4 regions of the Kitasatospora sp. NPDC101183 genome follow, and region 1 is predicted to be linked to each of the others. Evidence: riboswitches for the same ligand, from Rfam matches in the RefSeq annotation. Region 1 holds a riboswitch; each other region holds the start of a gene.

Evidence for each region. A riboswitch is a leader RNA that binds a small molecule or an ion and turns the genes downstream of it on or off. The one in region 1 is predicted to bind cobalamin.
Region 2: linked by a shared signal. The riboswitch ahead of ACIRRS_RS17365 (CoA-acylating methylmalonate-semialdehyde dehydrogenase) and the one ahead of ACIRRS_RS29150 (cobalamin biosynthesis protein) in region 1 are both predicted to bind cobalamin.
Region 3: linked by a shared signal. The riboswitch ahead of metE (5-methyltetrahydropteroyltriglutamate--homocysteine S-methyltransferase) and the one ahead of ACIRRS_RS29150 (cobalamin biosynthesis protein) in region 1 are both predicted to bind cobalamin.
Region 4: linked by a shared signal. The riboswitch ahead of ACIRRS_RS02590 (hypothetical protein) and the one ahead of ACIRRS_RS29150 (cobalamin biosynthesis protein) in region 1 are both predicted to bind cobalamin.

What each region holds. Positions count from the first base shown of each region.
Region 1 covers NZ_JBIWOW010000024.1:40,607-43,695, forward strand. The annotation lists gene ACIRRS_RS29145 (cobyric acid synthase) at 1-627, opposite strand, end outside; gene ACIRRS_RS29150 (cobalamin biosynthesis protein) at 624-1,592, opposite strand; cobalamin riboswitch at 1,694-1,826, opposite strand; gene ACIRRS_RS29155 (alpha/beta hydrolase family protein) at 2,005-3,089, shown strand, end outside.
Region 2 covers NZ_JBIWOW010000011.1:121,858-124,946, reverse strand. The annotation lists gene ACIRRS_RS17380 (DUF5753 domain-containing protein) at 1-172, shown strand, start outside; gene ACIRRS_RS17375 (YciI family protein) at 229-780, opposite strand; gene ACIRRS_RS17370 (hypothetical protein) at 823-1,083, opposite strand; cobalamin riboswitch at 1,234-1,426, shown strand; gene ACIRRS_RS17365 (CoA-acylating methylmalonate-semialdehyde dehydrogenase) at 1,566-3,065, shown strand; gene ACIRRS_RS17360 (acyl-CoA dehydrogenase family protein) at 3,062-3,089, shown strand, end outside.
Region 3 covers NZ_JBIWOW010000003.1:357,895-360,983, reverse strand. The annotation lists gene metE (5-methyltetrahydropteroyltriglutamate--homocysteine S-methyltransferase) at 1-1,505, opposite strand, end outside; cobalamin riboswitch at 1,683-1,881, opposite strand; gene ACIRRS_RS05450 (branched-chain amino acid aminotransferase) at 2,065-3,089, shown strand, end outside.
Region 4 covers NZ_JBIWOW010000002.1:97,644-100,732, forward strand. The annotation lists gene ACIRRS_RS02585 (hypothetical protein) at 1-346, opposite strand, end outside; cobalamin riboswitch at 573-719, opposite strand; cobalamin riboswitch at 767-900, shown strand; gene ACIRRS_RS02590 (hypothetical protein) at 1,172-1,612, shown strand; gene ACIRRS_RS02595 (hypothetical protein) at 1,636-1,875, shown strand; gene ACIRRS_RS02600 (hypothetical protein) at 2,291-2,659, shown strand; gene ACIRRS_RS02605 (peptidyl-tRNA hydrolase) at 2,734-3,089, opposite strand, start outside.

The DNA.
Region 1 (3,089 bases):
CAGCCCGGGCGCGAGCAGCCGCGCGTCCCCGCGGAACTTGTTGACGAACCAGCCGGCCACGTGCCGCTGGTCCTCCTCCGACAGCAGCGCCAGCGTCCCGTACATCGCGGCGAACACCCCGCCGCGGTCGATGTCCCCGACGACCACGACGGGCAGGGAGGCGGCCGTGGCCAGCCCCATGTTGGCGATGTCGCGGTCGCGCAGGTTGATCTCGGCCGGCGAGCCGGCGCCCTCGCAGACGACCACGTCGAAGCGCCCCCGCAGGTCCGCCAGGCACTCCAGCGCGCGCTCCAGCAGGACGGGCTTGCGCTCCCGGTAGTCCAGCGCGCCGACCTCGGCGACCGGTTTGCCGAGCAGCACCACCTGGCTGCGCCCGTCCGCGCCGGGCTTGAGCAGCACCGGGTTCATCGCCGCCTCCGGCTCGACCCGGGCGGCCTGCGCCTGCATCGCCTGGGCGCGGCCGATCTCGGCGCCGTCCATGGTGACGAAGGAGTTCAGCGACATGTTCTGGGCCTTGAACGGCGCGACCCGTACGCCCTGACGGGCCAGCCAGCGGCAGATCCCGGCCGTGACCACGCTCTTGCCCGCGTCCGAGGTCGTCCCCGCGACCAGCAGCGCCTTGCTCATCTTCCCCTCCACCAACGGATCGCGAGGTGCCCCGCGACGCACGTACCCAGCGCCAGGGCGCCCACCCGCCGCGAGAGCGTGCAGGCGCGCTCGATGTCGTCCACCGTCACCGGGCGCAGCTCCTCGCCCAGCACGGGCCGGTGCTCGACCCGCGCGCCGTACTGCAGCGTCCCGCCGAGCCGGACGCCGACGGCGCCCGCGAAGGCCGACTCCGCCTGGCCTGCGTTGGGGCTCGGGTGCGAGGAGCCGTCGCGCCGCCAGATCCGCCAGGCCGTCCGGGGCTCGGGGGCGGCGGCGACGGTCAGCAGCGCCGTCAGCCGGGCGCCGGGCCAGCCGGCCACGTCGTCGAGGCGGGCCGAGGCCCAGCCGAAGCGGGCGTGGCGCGGTGAGCGGTGGCCGACCATCGCGTCCAGGGTGTTGACGGCGCGGAAGGCCAGCAGGCCCGGGGTGCCGGCGAGGGCGCCCCAGACGAGCGCGTTGACGACGGCGTCGGCGGTGTTCTCGGCGACCGACTCGACGACGGCGCGGGCGATCTGCTGCCCGTCCAGCGCGCTCGGGTCCCGCCCGCACAGGTGCGGCAGCCGCTCCCGGGCGGCGGCGAGGTCCCCGGCGGCCAGCGAGCGGCCGACGGCGCGCGCCTCCCGGGTCAGCGAGGTGCCGCCGAGCACCGTCCAGGTCGCGGCGGCGGCCAGGGCGGCCCGGCCGAGCGGGCGGCGGCCGACCGTACGGTCCAGGGCCAGCGCGCCCGCCGCGACGGCGCCCACGCACAGGGCGGTGTAGGCGGCGCCGGCGGCGCGGTCGTCGCGCCACAGCCGCTGCTCCAGGCGGCCGGCGGCGATGCCGAACAGGGCCACCGGGTGGCCCCGGCGCGGGTCGGCGAAGCGGGAGTCGGCGGCGTAGCCCGCGACGGCGCCCACGGCGAACGCGGCGGCACCGGTCAGAGCGGGCAGCGGGCGCGTCACCACGGCGGAAGGCAGCTCGAGGGCCGGTACGGCGGCGGGGCAGCCTGCATCGCGTGGGTGTCCTCACTCAGGGTCCGCGCCCTGGCTCGACGTCGCGGGGGCGAGAGTCTCCTGGCTTCCGGGTCGAACGCGCGCCCGGGCCTTCCAGCGGCTCCTGACGGCCCGCCGTGGCGATGTTCCGAGCGTGCTCCCCGGTGACAGTGGCGGGACCGCGCCGGATTCGCACCGGCTTCCTCTCCATGCCTCCGATTGGCCCCGAAATCCCACCACGCGGTCCAACGGGGAGTCAACCGAGGTCACGGAGGGTTTGGTCACACGATCGGCCCAGTCCGGTGGCCGCCTCCACCGCCCGCCGGTGAACTGGTGCTCGATCCAGATCGCGAGATCCGCAGAGGGACCAGAGCGGGGAGCACATATGCGTTGGGGAACCGCGGCCGTCGTGGCGGCCGCCGCCGTGGGCGCCGGGGCCGCCGCCGTCCTGGTGGTCGGCCGCCGGGCCTCGGAGCGGATGGTCCGGCCGGAGACGGTCGTCCTGGAGTCCGGCCCGGTCCACGTCCGGAGCCTCGGCGCCGGCCGGGTCACCTTCACCCGGCGCCCCGAGAGCCTGCGCCCCGGCCGCTGGGCGGTGGAGTGGGCGGACGGCGGCCACGCGGTGGTCGAAGAGGTCATCGCGAGGGACGAGCAGGGCGTCACCCGCCGCCTCGTCCGCGCCGACCGAGGCACCCTCGCCCCCGGTACCGAGGTCCGCTTCACCCCGCGCGTCCTGCTCGGCGACCCGATGGAGGCGCTCGGCCTGCCCTTCACCGAGACCGTCGCCGAGGGCGAGCTGGGCCCCCTGCCCGTCTGGTGCCTCGGCGGCAAGCGCGGCACCTGGGTGATCCTCGTGCACGGCCCCGGCGCCGACCGGCAGCAGACCCTGCCCGTGCTCCCCGTCCTGCACCACCTCGGCCTGCCCGCCGTGGCCGTGACGTACCGGGGCGACGAGGGCGCCCCCGCCTCCCCGGACGGGCTGAGCCACTTCGGCGAGACGGAGTGGCGCGACGTCGAGGCCGCGATCCGGCTGGCGCTCGACCACGGCGCGGGCAAGGTGATCCTGTACGGCTGGTCGGTCGGCGCGACCACGGTCCTCCAGGCCGCCGCCCGCTCCGCCTGGTCGCACGCCATCCGCGGCCTGGTCCTGGACTCCCCGGTGCTCGACCTGCCCGCCTCGGCCCGCCGCGACGCCCTCCGGGCCGGCCGTTCCGAGACGGTCGCCGAACTCGGCGCCCTCGCCGCCGAGGGCCGTACGGGAGTGGACCTCGCCGACTTCGCCCGCCTCGCCGAGGGCGTGGACCTGCGGGTGCCCACCCTGCTGCTGCAGAGCCCGGAGGACTCCGTCGCCCCGCTCGGCCCGGCCGAGCACCTGGCCACCGCCCGCCGGGACGTGGTGAGCCTCAAGCTGTTCCCGGGCGCCGACCACGCCGCCCTGTGGAACTCCGCGCCCGAGCACTACACCGAACT
Region 2 (3,089 bases), on a different contig from region 1:
TTCGATCTTCGACGACCGCCGGGTGGAGGTCGAGGGCTTCCGTGGCGGCGAGACCATCATCGACCCGGCCCGACTGGACCTCTTCCGCAGGGCGTTCGAGCGCCTGCAGCCCTCGGCCGTCTACGGCCCCGCTGCCCGCGACCTCATCGAGGACACCCTCAACCGCACCTGAGCGCGCGTAGCCCGTCCGGCCCGGCCCCGCTCCGTGGGGGCCGGGCCGGTGGTGTGTCAGCGGCGGCCGCCGGGTTCCCAGGAGTGGGCCTCGACGGAGTCGTACGCGTCCGGGGTGAGGAGGGTGCGGGCGGTGGCCTCGTCGGGGGCGCGGAGGAGGGCGGCGGTGCCGAGCCAGGTGGTGCCGTCGTCGGAGAGCAGCGGGCCGTAGGCGATCAGGTCGTCGGCGTGGGACGGGGGCGGCGTGAGGTCGGCGGGCTCGCCGGTGCCGAGGGCGAGGAGGAGGAAGCGGGGGGTCTCGACCCGGAGGCCGGGGAAGTCCCACATGGTGCGGCCGAGGGTGTTGCGCCAGCGGCGGAGCAGGACGTCGCGGTAGGCGCCGGCCTGGTAGTTGGGCTCGTCGAAGGCGAACGCGCGGGCGGTGGCCGGGTCGGGCAGGTCGACGATGTGGATGCTGCCGGTGACCGTCTCGGTGGCGTCGTCGAAGGTGGGGCCGCGGGCGATGAGCTGCTCGGCGAAGCCGTCCATGTAGGACCAGTGGGCCTCGATGAGCTCACCGCGCAGCGGCATGGAGCCGGGGCGGTCCCGGTGGTAGGCGAGGAATTCCATGTGGCCATGGTCTCGCCCCGGCTCCGGTGAGGGGAACGGATTTCAGTGGCCGGTGTTCCCCGTGTGCCAGTCGGCCTCGAGCCCGGTGCTGCCGTCGGCCCGCCGCACCGGGTGCCAGTGGGCGTGGAGCCCGGCGGGCCGGGCCGTGGTGCGGGGCGCGCCCATGGCGTGGAGGACGGAGCTGTCGAGCGGGCTGGCGCCGAGCCGCTCGGCGACCCGAGTGAGGGCGGCGCGCAGGCGGTGCCCGGGGCTGTCGAGGGCGGGCGCGGGGGCGTGGGGATGGAACGCGGCGAAGACGGACATGCGGGCTCACCTCCGGTACGGCCTGCGAAGTGGCAGGTGACGTCCACCCTGCACCCGTACGGTCGGGCGGCGGTCGGTTTTGACGGGGTGCTGACGCGGCCCTGACGGTTTGTGTACCGGCGCGGCGCGGGCCCGGGGCTCTGGACTTACTAGGACGTCCAACTATATGGTCGTGAACAGGTCCGCGGTGTCAGGGAAGCCGGTGTGAGTCCGGCACGGTCCCGCCACTGTGACCGGGGAGTCCACCCCTCGCGGGAGAAGGCCACTGGCAGCCAGCCGGGAAGGCCAGGGGGCGGGCGTCGATCCGGGAGTCAGGATACCGGCCGCGGGTGATCCGTGTTTTCCACGAGGATGGAGACGACACGCATGGCGATCCGCGCCCGTAGAGATAGTTGACGCATCGTCATGTCCAGCTGCGCGCAAGCGACTTGAGCGCGGCCTCCAGTCCTCCTTTCCGCATCCAGGACGGGAGAACGTCACCGATGGTCCGAGAACTCACCCACTTCGTCGCCGGGAAGCACACCCCCGGCACCTCCGGTCGCTACGGCGACGTCTTCGACCCCAACACCGGCCTCGTCCAGGCCCGGGTCCCGCTCGCGAGCCGCGCCGAGGTGGAGGCCGTGATCGCCGACGCCGAGCAGGCGCAGCCCGGTTGGGCCGCCTGGAACCCGCAGCGCCGCGCCCGGGTGATGCTGCGCTTCCTGCAACTCGTGGAGCAGGAGAAGGACGCCATCGCCCGGCTGCTCTCCGCCGAGCACGGCAAGACGATCGCCGACGCCCACGGCGACCTCCAGCGCGGCCTGGAGGTCGTGGAGTTCGCCGCCGGTGTCCCGCACCTGCTCAAGGGCGAGTTCAGCGACAACGCCGGCGCCGGCATCGACGTGTACTCGATGCGCCAGCCGCTGGGCGTCGTCGCGGGCATCACGCCCTTCAACTTCCCCGCGATGATCCCGCTCTGGAAGGCCGCGCCCGCGCTGGCCTGCGGCAACGCCTTCGTCCTCAAGCCCTCCGAGCGGGACCCTTCGGTGCCGCTGCGCCTGGCCGAGCTGTTCCTGGAGGCGGGGCTGCCGCCCGGCGTGCTCAACGTCGTCCACGGCGACAAGGAGGCGGTGGACGTCCTGCTCGCCGACCCCCGCGTCCGGGCCGTCGGCTTCGTCGGCTCCACCCCGATCGCGCAGTACGTGTACGCGACGGCGGCCGCCAACGGCAAGCGGGCGCAGTGCTTCGGCGGCGCGAAGAACCACATGGTCGTCATGCCGGACGCCGACCTCGACCAGGCCGCAGACGCCCTGGTCGGCGCCGGCTACGGTTCGGCCGGGGAGCGCTGCATGGCGATTTCGGTGGCCGTCCCGGTGGGGGAGGAGACGGCGGACGCGCTGGTCGCCAAGCTGGTCGAGCGGATCGGCGCGCTCAAGGTCGGCCGCTCGGACGACCCGGCGGCCGACTTCGGTCCGCTGGTGGGCCGGGATGCGCTGGACCGCGTCCGCGGGTATCTGGACCTCGGCGTCCAGGAGGGCGCCGAACTCGTCGTCGACGGGCGGGACTTCCGCCTGGAGGGCCACGAGGGCGGGTACTTCCTCGGCGCCTCGCTCTTCGACCGCGTCACCCCGGGGATGCGGATCTACCGCGAGGAGATCTTCGGCCCCGTCCTCACCGTCGTGCGCGCCGCCGACTACGAGGAGGCGCTGCGGCTGCCCAGCGAGCACGAGTTCGGCAACGGCGTCGCCCTCTACACCCGCGACGGCGACACCGCCCGGGACTTCGCCCGCCGGGTGAACACCGGCATGGTCGGCGTCAACGTGCCCATCCCGGTGCCGATCGCGTACCACACCTTCGGCGGCTGGAAGCGCTCCGGCTTCGGGGACCTCAACCAGCACGGCCCCGACTCGATCCGCTTCTACACCCGCACCCGCACCGTCACCTCGCGCTGGCCCTCCGGGGTCAAGGAGGGCGCGAGCTTCACCATGCCCACGATGGGATGAGCGCCGTGCACGCCAGTGATCTGA
Region 3 (3,089 bases), on a different contig from region 1:
CGTTCGGGCTCTCCGTGGACGAGGACGTCCAGTCCGGCCTTCTCCTGGAAGGTGATGACCTCGCGGACCTCGGCCTCGATGCGCTCCCGGTAGGCCCGGAAGTCGATCCGGCCGGCGGTGAGGTCGGCGCGGGCGGTGCGCAGTTCGGTGGTCTGCGGGAAGGAGCCGATGGTGGTGGTCGGCAGCAGCGGCAGGCCGAGCCGGGCGCGCTGGGCCTCGGCCCGCTCCGGGTACGGCTGGGCGCGGCGGGCGTCGGCCTCGGTGACGGCGGCGGCCCGGGCCCGTACGGCCGGGTCGTGGGTGACGGGCGAGTTGGCGCGGGAGGCCAGGTCGGCGCGGTTGGCGGCGAGTTCGGCGGTGATCGCGCCGGTGCCCTCGCGCAGGCCCTTCGCGAGCAGGGCGGCCTCGGCGGCCTTCTGCCGGGCGAAGGCGAGCCAGCGGGCGATCTGCGGGTCCAACTCCCGTTCGGCGGTGGCGTCCAGGGGCACGTGCAGCAGGGAGCAGGAGGGCGCGACGTCGACCCGGTCGGCGAGGCCGAGGAGGGTGGCGAGGGTGGAGAGGGAGGTCTCCAGGTTGTTGATCCAGATGTTGCGGCCGTCGATCACCCCGGCGACCAGGCGCTTGCCGGGCAGCCCTCCGGCGGCGGCGAGGTCGGCGAGGTTGGCGGCCGCCGGTCCGGTGAAGTCCAGGGCCAGGCCCTCGACGGGCGCTTTGGCGAGGACGGGCAGGGCCTCGCCGAGCCGGTCGAAGTAGCTGGCGACCAGCAGCTTCGGCCGGCCGGTGAGCGCGCCCAGCTCGCGGTAGGCGCGGGCGGCGGCGTTCAGTTCGGCCGGGGTGCGGTCCTGGACGAGCGCGGGCTCGTCCAGCTGCACCCACGCGGCGCCGGCGGCGCGCAGTTCGGCGAGCAGGCGGGCGTAGACGGGCAGCAGGCGGTCGAGCAGGGTGATCGGCTGGAAGTCGGCGGCCACGCCCGGGGCGGGCTTCGCGAGCAACAGGTAGGTGATCGGGCCGACCAGCACCGGACGGGCCTCGTGGCCGAGCGCGAGGGCCTCGCGCAGTTCACCGGCCTGCTTGGCGGGGTTCGCGGCGAAGGCGGTGTCCGGGCCCAACTCGGGTACGAGGTAGTGGTAGTTGGTGTCGAACCACTTGGTCATCTCCAGCGGCGCCACCTCCTGGGTGCCGCGGGCCATGGCGAAGTACCCGTCCAGCGGGTCGGCCTCGACGGCCTCCCGGTGGCGGGGCGGGATCGCGCCGACGGCGACGCTGGTGTCCAGCACGTGGTCGTAGAGGGAGAAGTCCCCGGTGGGGACCTCCCCGACGCCGGCCTCGGCGAGCCGGCTCCAGTTCTCCCGGCGCAGCCCGGCGGCGGTGGCGAGCAGCGCGTCGGCGGTGACGGCGCCCTTCCAGTAGCCCTCGATCGCCTTCTTGAGCTCGCGGTTACGGCCCTGGCGGGGGTAGCCGTGCGCGGTGGCCACGCTTGCCGCGGCTACGGACTTCTCGGTCAACGGACTCTCCTTCGCGAGTCTGACTCTGAGGTCCCGGGGACGGCACGGGGACACGGAGGCGCGAAGGAACGACCGACCGGGCGGACGGCACCCGGGAACGGGTCCACCACCTGATCGCACGCCGACCCGCCCACGAGGTCACCGGGACTCCGCGCGCGATCGGCCGCGCACGGGCAGTGGCAGGTCTTCGGACTCGCGGGCACGTCCCCCGAAGGGGCTCTCCTACTGGCCGTCGCTTCCCAGGCCCGGTCGGGCCCAGTGCACATGACGGCGGTCGTTCCCGCTCACCGCTGCGGGGCAGTCCCGGAATGGCCTGTCGAAAGGCTTCACCGGGTTCCCTCTTACGACGCGCCTGCCTGGCGGACAGGGCGAACCAGCTGCCCGGCCAGCTTAGAGGGAACTCGGCCCGGGCAGAACCCCGTGATCGTCCGGGTCCATTCCCGCGTCCGCACTCCGAGACGGTCTCTCATCGCGGATACCCCGTCCCACCAGCACCGGAGCGGCGCTAGCATGACCGGGCCGCCGACACCACGGCCCCCTCCCCGCACAGGAGTTGACGATGACCACAGCCGCGTACCCCCTGACCAGGACGACCGGCCCCGTCCCCGAGGCGGAGCGCCGCGCCATCCTCGTCGACCCCGGATTCGGCAAGCACTTCACCGACCACATGGCCACCGCCGTCTGGACCCCCGAGGAGGGCTGGCACGACCGGCGCGTCGAGCCGCTCGCGCCGTTCTCGCTGCACCCCAGCGCGGCGGTGCTGCACTACGGCCAGGAGATCTTCGAGGGGCTCAAGGCCTACCGGCACGCGGACGGCAGTGTCTGGCTGTTCCGCCCCGAGTTCAACGCCCGCCGCTTCGCCCGCTCCGCCGAGCGCCTCGCCCTGCCGCAGCTGCCGGAGGAGGAGTTCCTCACCAGCGTCGAGGAACTCGTCCGCGCCGACCGGGAGTGGGTGCCCGCCGCCGACGGCGAGGCCAGCCTCTACATACGCCCGTTCATGTTCGCCTCCGAGGCCTTCCTCGGCGTCCGGCCCGCCGAGCGGATCGTCTACTCGGTCATCGCGGGCCCGGCCGGCCCGTACTTCCCCGGCGGCGTCACCGGCATCACCCTCTGGGTCACCACCGAGTACACCCGCGCCGGTCGCGGCGGTACCGGCGCCGCCAAGTGCGGCGGCAACTACGCCGGCAGCCTCGCCGCCCAGCTGGAGGCCCGCCGCAACGGCTGCGACCAGGTGCTCTACCTGGACGACACCGGCGGCGACGGCAACCTGGAGGAGTCCGGCACGATGAACCTGTTCGTCGTCACCTCCACCGGCGAACTCCTCACCCCGGGCCTGGGCACCATCCTCGACGGCGTCACCCGCGACACCGTCCTCGCCCTCGCCGACGAGTTCGGCCTCACCCCGGTCGAGCGCCCCTTCTCCTTCAACGACCTGCGCGCGGGCGCCGCCGACGGCACCGTCACCGAGGTCTTCGCGGCCGGCACCGCCGCCGTCATCACCCCCATCACCGCCTTCAAGTCCGCCACCACCACCTTCCCCGTCGCCGACGCCACCCCGGGCAAGCACACCCTCGCCCTCCGCTC
Region 4 (3,089 bases), on a different contig from region 1:
CGACCGCGACCACCGCGCTGTTCGACGTGGTGCCGAAGCCCTGGTAGTGCACGGCCAGGAACGAGGGATGGGCCGGGTCGTCCGGTGCCGCGTAGATGTCGGTCTCCGGGCCGGCCGCCACGTTCAGGGTCACGCTGACCGCCGAGACACCCGAGGTCGGTATGCCGAGTTGGCCGAGCACGGGGAAGGAGCGCCAGGAGGCCGGCGGCAGGACGGTCGAGCCGAGGCGGCCGTTGGCGGGCACGAAGAGGCCCGCCGTGCCGGTCGCGCCGGTGCCGGTCCCCGTGTCGGCGAAGGACGGGGCCGTCATGCCGACCAGGCTGACGAAGGTGACGAGGGCCGCCAACAGGGCGAGTAGGCGGCTGCGCCGTCGGCGTGGCCGAGGCGGCAGAAGCTGGGACACGGAGGCTCCAGGGGTCGGTGGGTACGTGAAGTCCCCGCAGACCGCCGACGGAACCGTCCACGCCGATGGGCCCGTTCACCCCGGCGCACCCCTGCGCGCAGCGACACCGCGCAGAACTCGCCGGACGGGCTTCCAGAGCGCGCCGCAGTCCTCGACGGCTGTCTGCTGGGGGTGGGACACGAGCACAGGTGGTCCGACTCGTCCGCCTGGCGGCGGACCTACGGTTGCGGGTCAGTGCCGGAGTTCGACCGGCTTTCCCCGTGCTCGGGCGTGGAACTGGAGCATCAGACCACGAACCAACTTGGAGCGTCAACGGCAATTCCCGTTTGCTGGGAGCTCGTTGACGTGAGGTCAGTTGCTGTGGTCAGATCAAAGAAATAATGAGGACACCTTCCGCAGTCCAGGGGAAGCCGGTCAGACTCCGGCACTGACCCGCAACCGTAGGTCCGCCCACCGGCGGACGAGTCGGACCACCTGCGCCGAAGTCGCTTCACCACCGGCGCCGTCGAGGTCTGCGGCGCGGATCGGACGGGACGCCCGGCACCGCGCACGGGTGGGCCCGCCGTCCGAGCGGCCCTTCATCGGCCGACAGGGAGTCACCGATGAACCCACGCCCGGACCTCACCGGCCGATACGGCCGGTACGGCCGCAGAACGCGCGGCCTCGGGCGGCCCGGACCTGGTCAGGGGCACGGCCTACCTCCTCGCCCCGGCGAACCTGGTCGGCGGCCACTCCTACGAGCAGTTCCCCACCTACGCGGACTTCGGGATGACCGTCGACGGCGCCTTCGCGCTCGCGGCCACCGGGGGCGACGGCACGGCACCGCGCGGCATCGCCGACTTCTTCGACCGGCACCAGGCGGACGCCTCGGGCTCGACCGCCGACGACTGCACCGGGATCGGGACCGTCTACGCCGGCGGTGGCGCGATGGCCAATGAGGCCCTGCTCGCCCAGGTGGTCGGCCGCGACCCTCGCGCGTTCGGGGGCCACGACCTGATCGCCGGGCTCGACGGGACGGTCTGCACCGCGGTCAGCAAGGCGCCGGACACCAACTGCCCGGCCGTGGGCGCCTCCATGAACTCACCGTCGGTCTTCTCGCGGGCGCTCGGCATCATGGCCGAAATGCGGGCCGGGAACGCCAGGAGCGCGGCAGCGCCCGTCAGTTACCTGGAAAGCCAGGAGACCGCCGCCGCGGGTGGCCGAGCCTGATCCCCGCGAGCGGCGGCACGGACGTGGACAGCACCGCGATGGCCGTGATGGCACCGGCCCTCGTGCCGAACGACCCGACGGCCACCGCCGCGGTGCACCCCGGGGTGGCCTGGATCACCGCGCAGCAGAAGGCCGACGGGGGCTTCCCCGGCGGCGCCTGGTCCTACAGCGAACTCGGCGCCGCCGGCTACCACCCGGCCCCCGGCGACGTGGAGGGCTGGGCCTTCGGTGCGGGCGGCCGGCCGAGCGTCACCGCGCCGTAGCACCGCGCCGTAGCACCGACCCGGTGCGCGCGCCGCTGCGGACGACCCGCGGCGGCGCGCCCTCGGTGGGCAGCGCCGTCAGCGTCATCGGCATGATCAGGAGGGGGCCGATGCGACGGGTGGTCGGCGAACCGGCTTCCGGCCCAGCGGGCCGCACCGGTTGTCGCGGAGCCTTGACAGCGTGTCACAGTCCGAGAACCTGATGCCGCACTCCAGGGACGCGAGGGACACGGCCATGCCATGGGTTGACGAGAGTGGGCGCCACCGGGGTTTCCCGGCGGCGATGTTGGCGGACGGCAGCGAGCCGGCGCCGTTGCCGGACGGGCGCACCACGTGGTGGCTCTACAACGGTGCGGACGGTCCTCGGGCCGCTGCGGTACGCGGTGGTTGCCACTGCGGCTGGCGGGGTGAGCGGGTGCACCTGCTGGACTTCGGTGACGACCGGGCGACCGAGGCGGTGGGCGAGGCCACCGGGCCGTTCGCGGACTGGGAGTGGCACGTCGACCTGGCCGAGGGTGTGGTGCCGCGCGAGGTCGAGGACCTGGTCGCGGCCTTGGTTGACCGGATCTGCGACCTGACGGAGAGCAGGCCCTACGCCGCCGCCCGTGCGGCCGCCCGGTTCGAGCGCGCCGCCGGTTCGACCGCGCTGCTGGCCGGCCGCAAGGCCCGCAGCAGCATGATGACCTGGGAGTACATCGGCCGCGCCTTCGGCTGCGGGCCCCAGGCGGCGCTGGAGCGGTTCGGCGAGACGCTACCCGACGTCGACCTGGGCGGCGAGGCGTAGGTCGTCGGCCTTCCCCCGTCGCTCAGGCGGCCGGAGGCGGGCGCCGATCGGCCGTCCGCAGCCCCGGGCCGGCATCACGCGCGCCGCAGGCCCGGGGTGTCGCAGTAGCGCGTGCCGCCCTCGAAGGCGACGGTCGGGCCGGGGGCGATCTCGGTGAAGCCCGCGTCGTGGACGACGGGCAGGTCGCTCGCGAGCAGGTCCGCCCACTGGTCCGGGGCGGCCGTGCGCACCGCGAGGGGGAAGCCGGCCTCGGCCCAGTCCTTGCGACGGGCGTCGTCCAGACGCCACCAGGCGAGCTGGGCGGCGTGGCCGGTCTGGGCCATGGTCTTGCCGGCGCTCATCTCCAGGTCCGGGTTGAGCCACAGGACGGGCAGGCCCGGGTCGGGGGCGCCGGGGTCGGCTGTCTCCTCGAGGTCCGTGCCGGAGACCT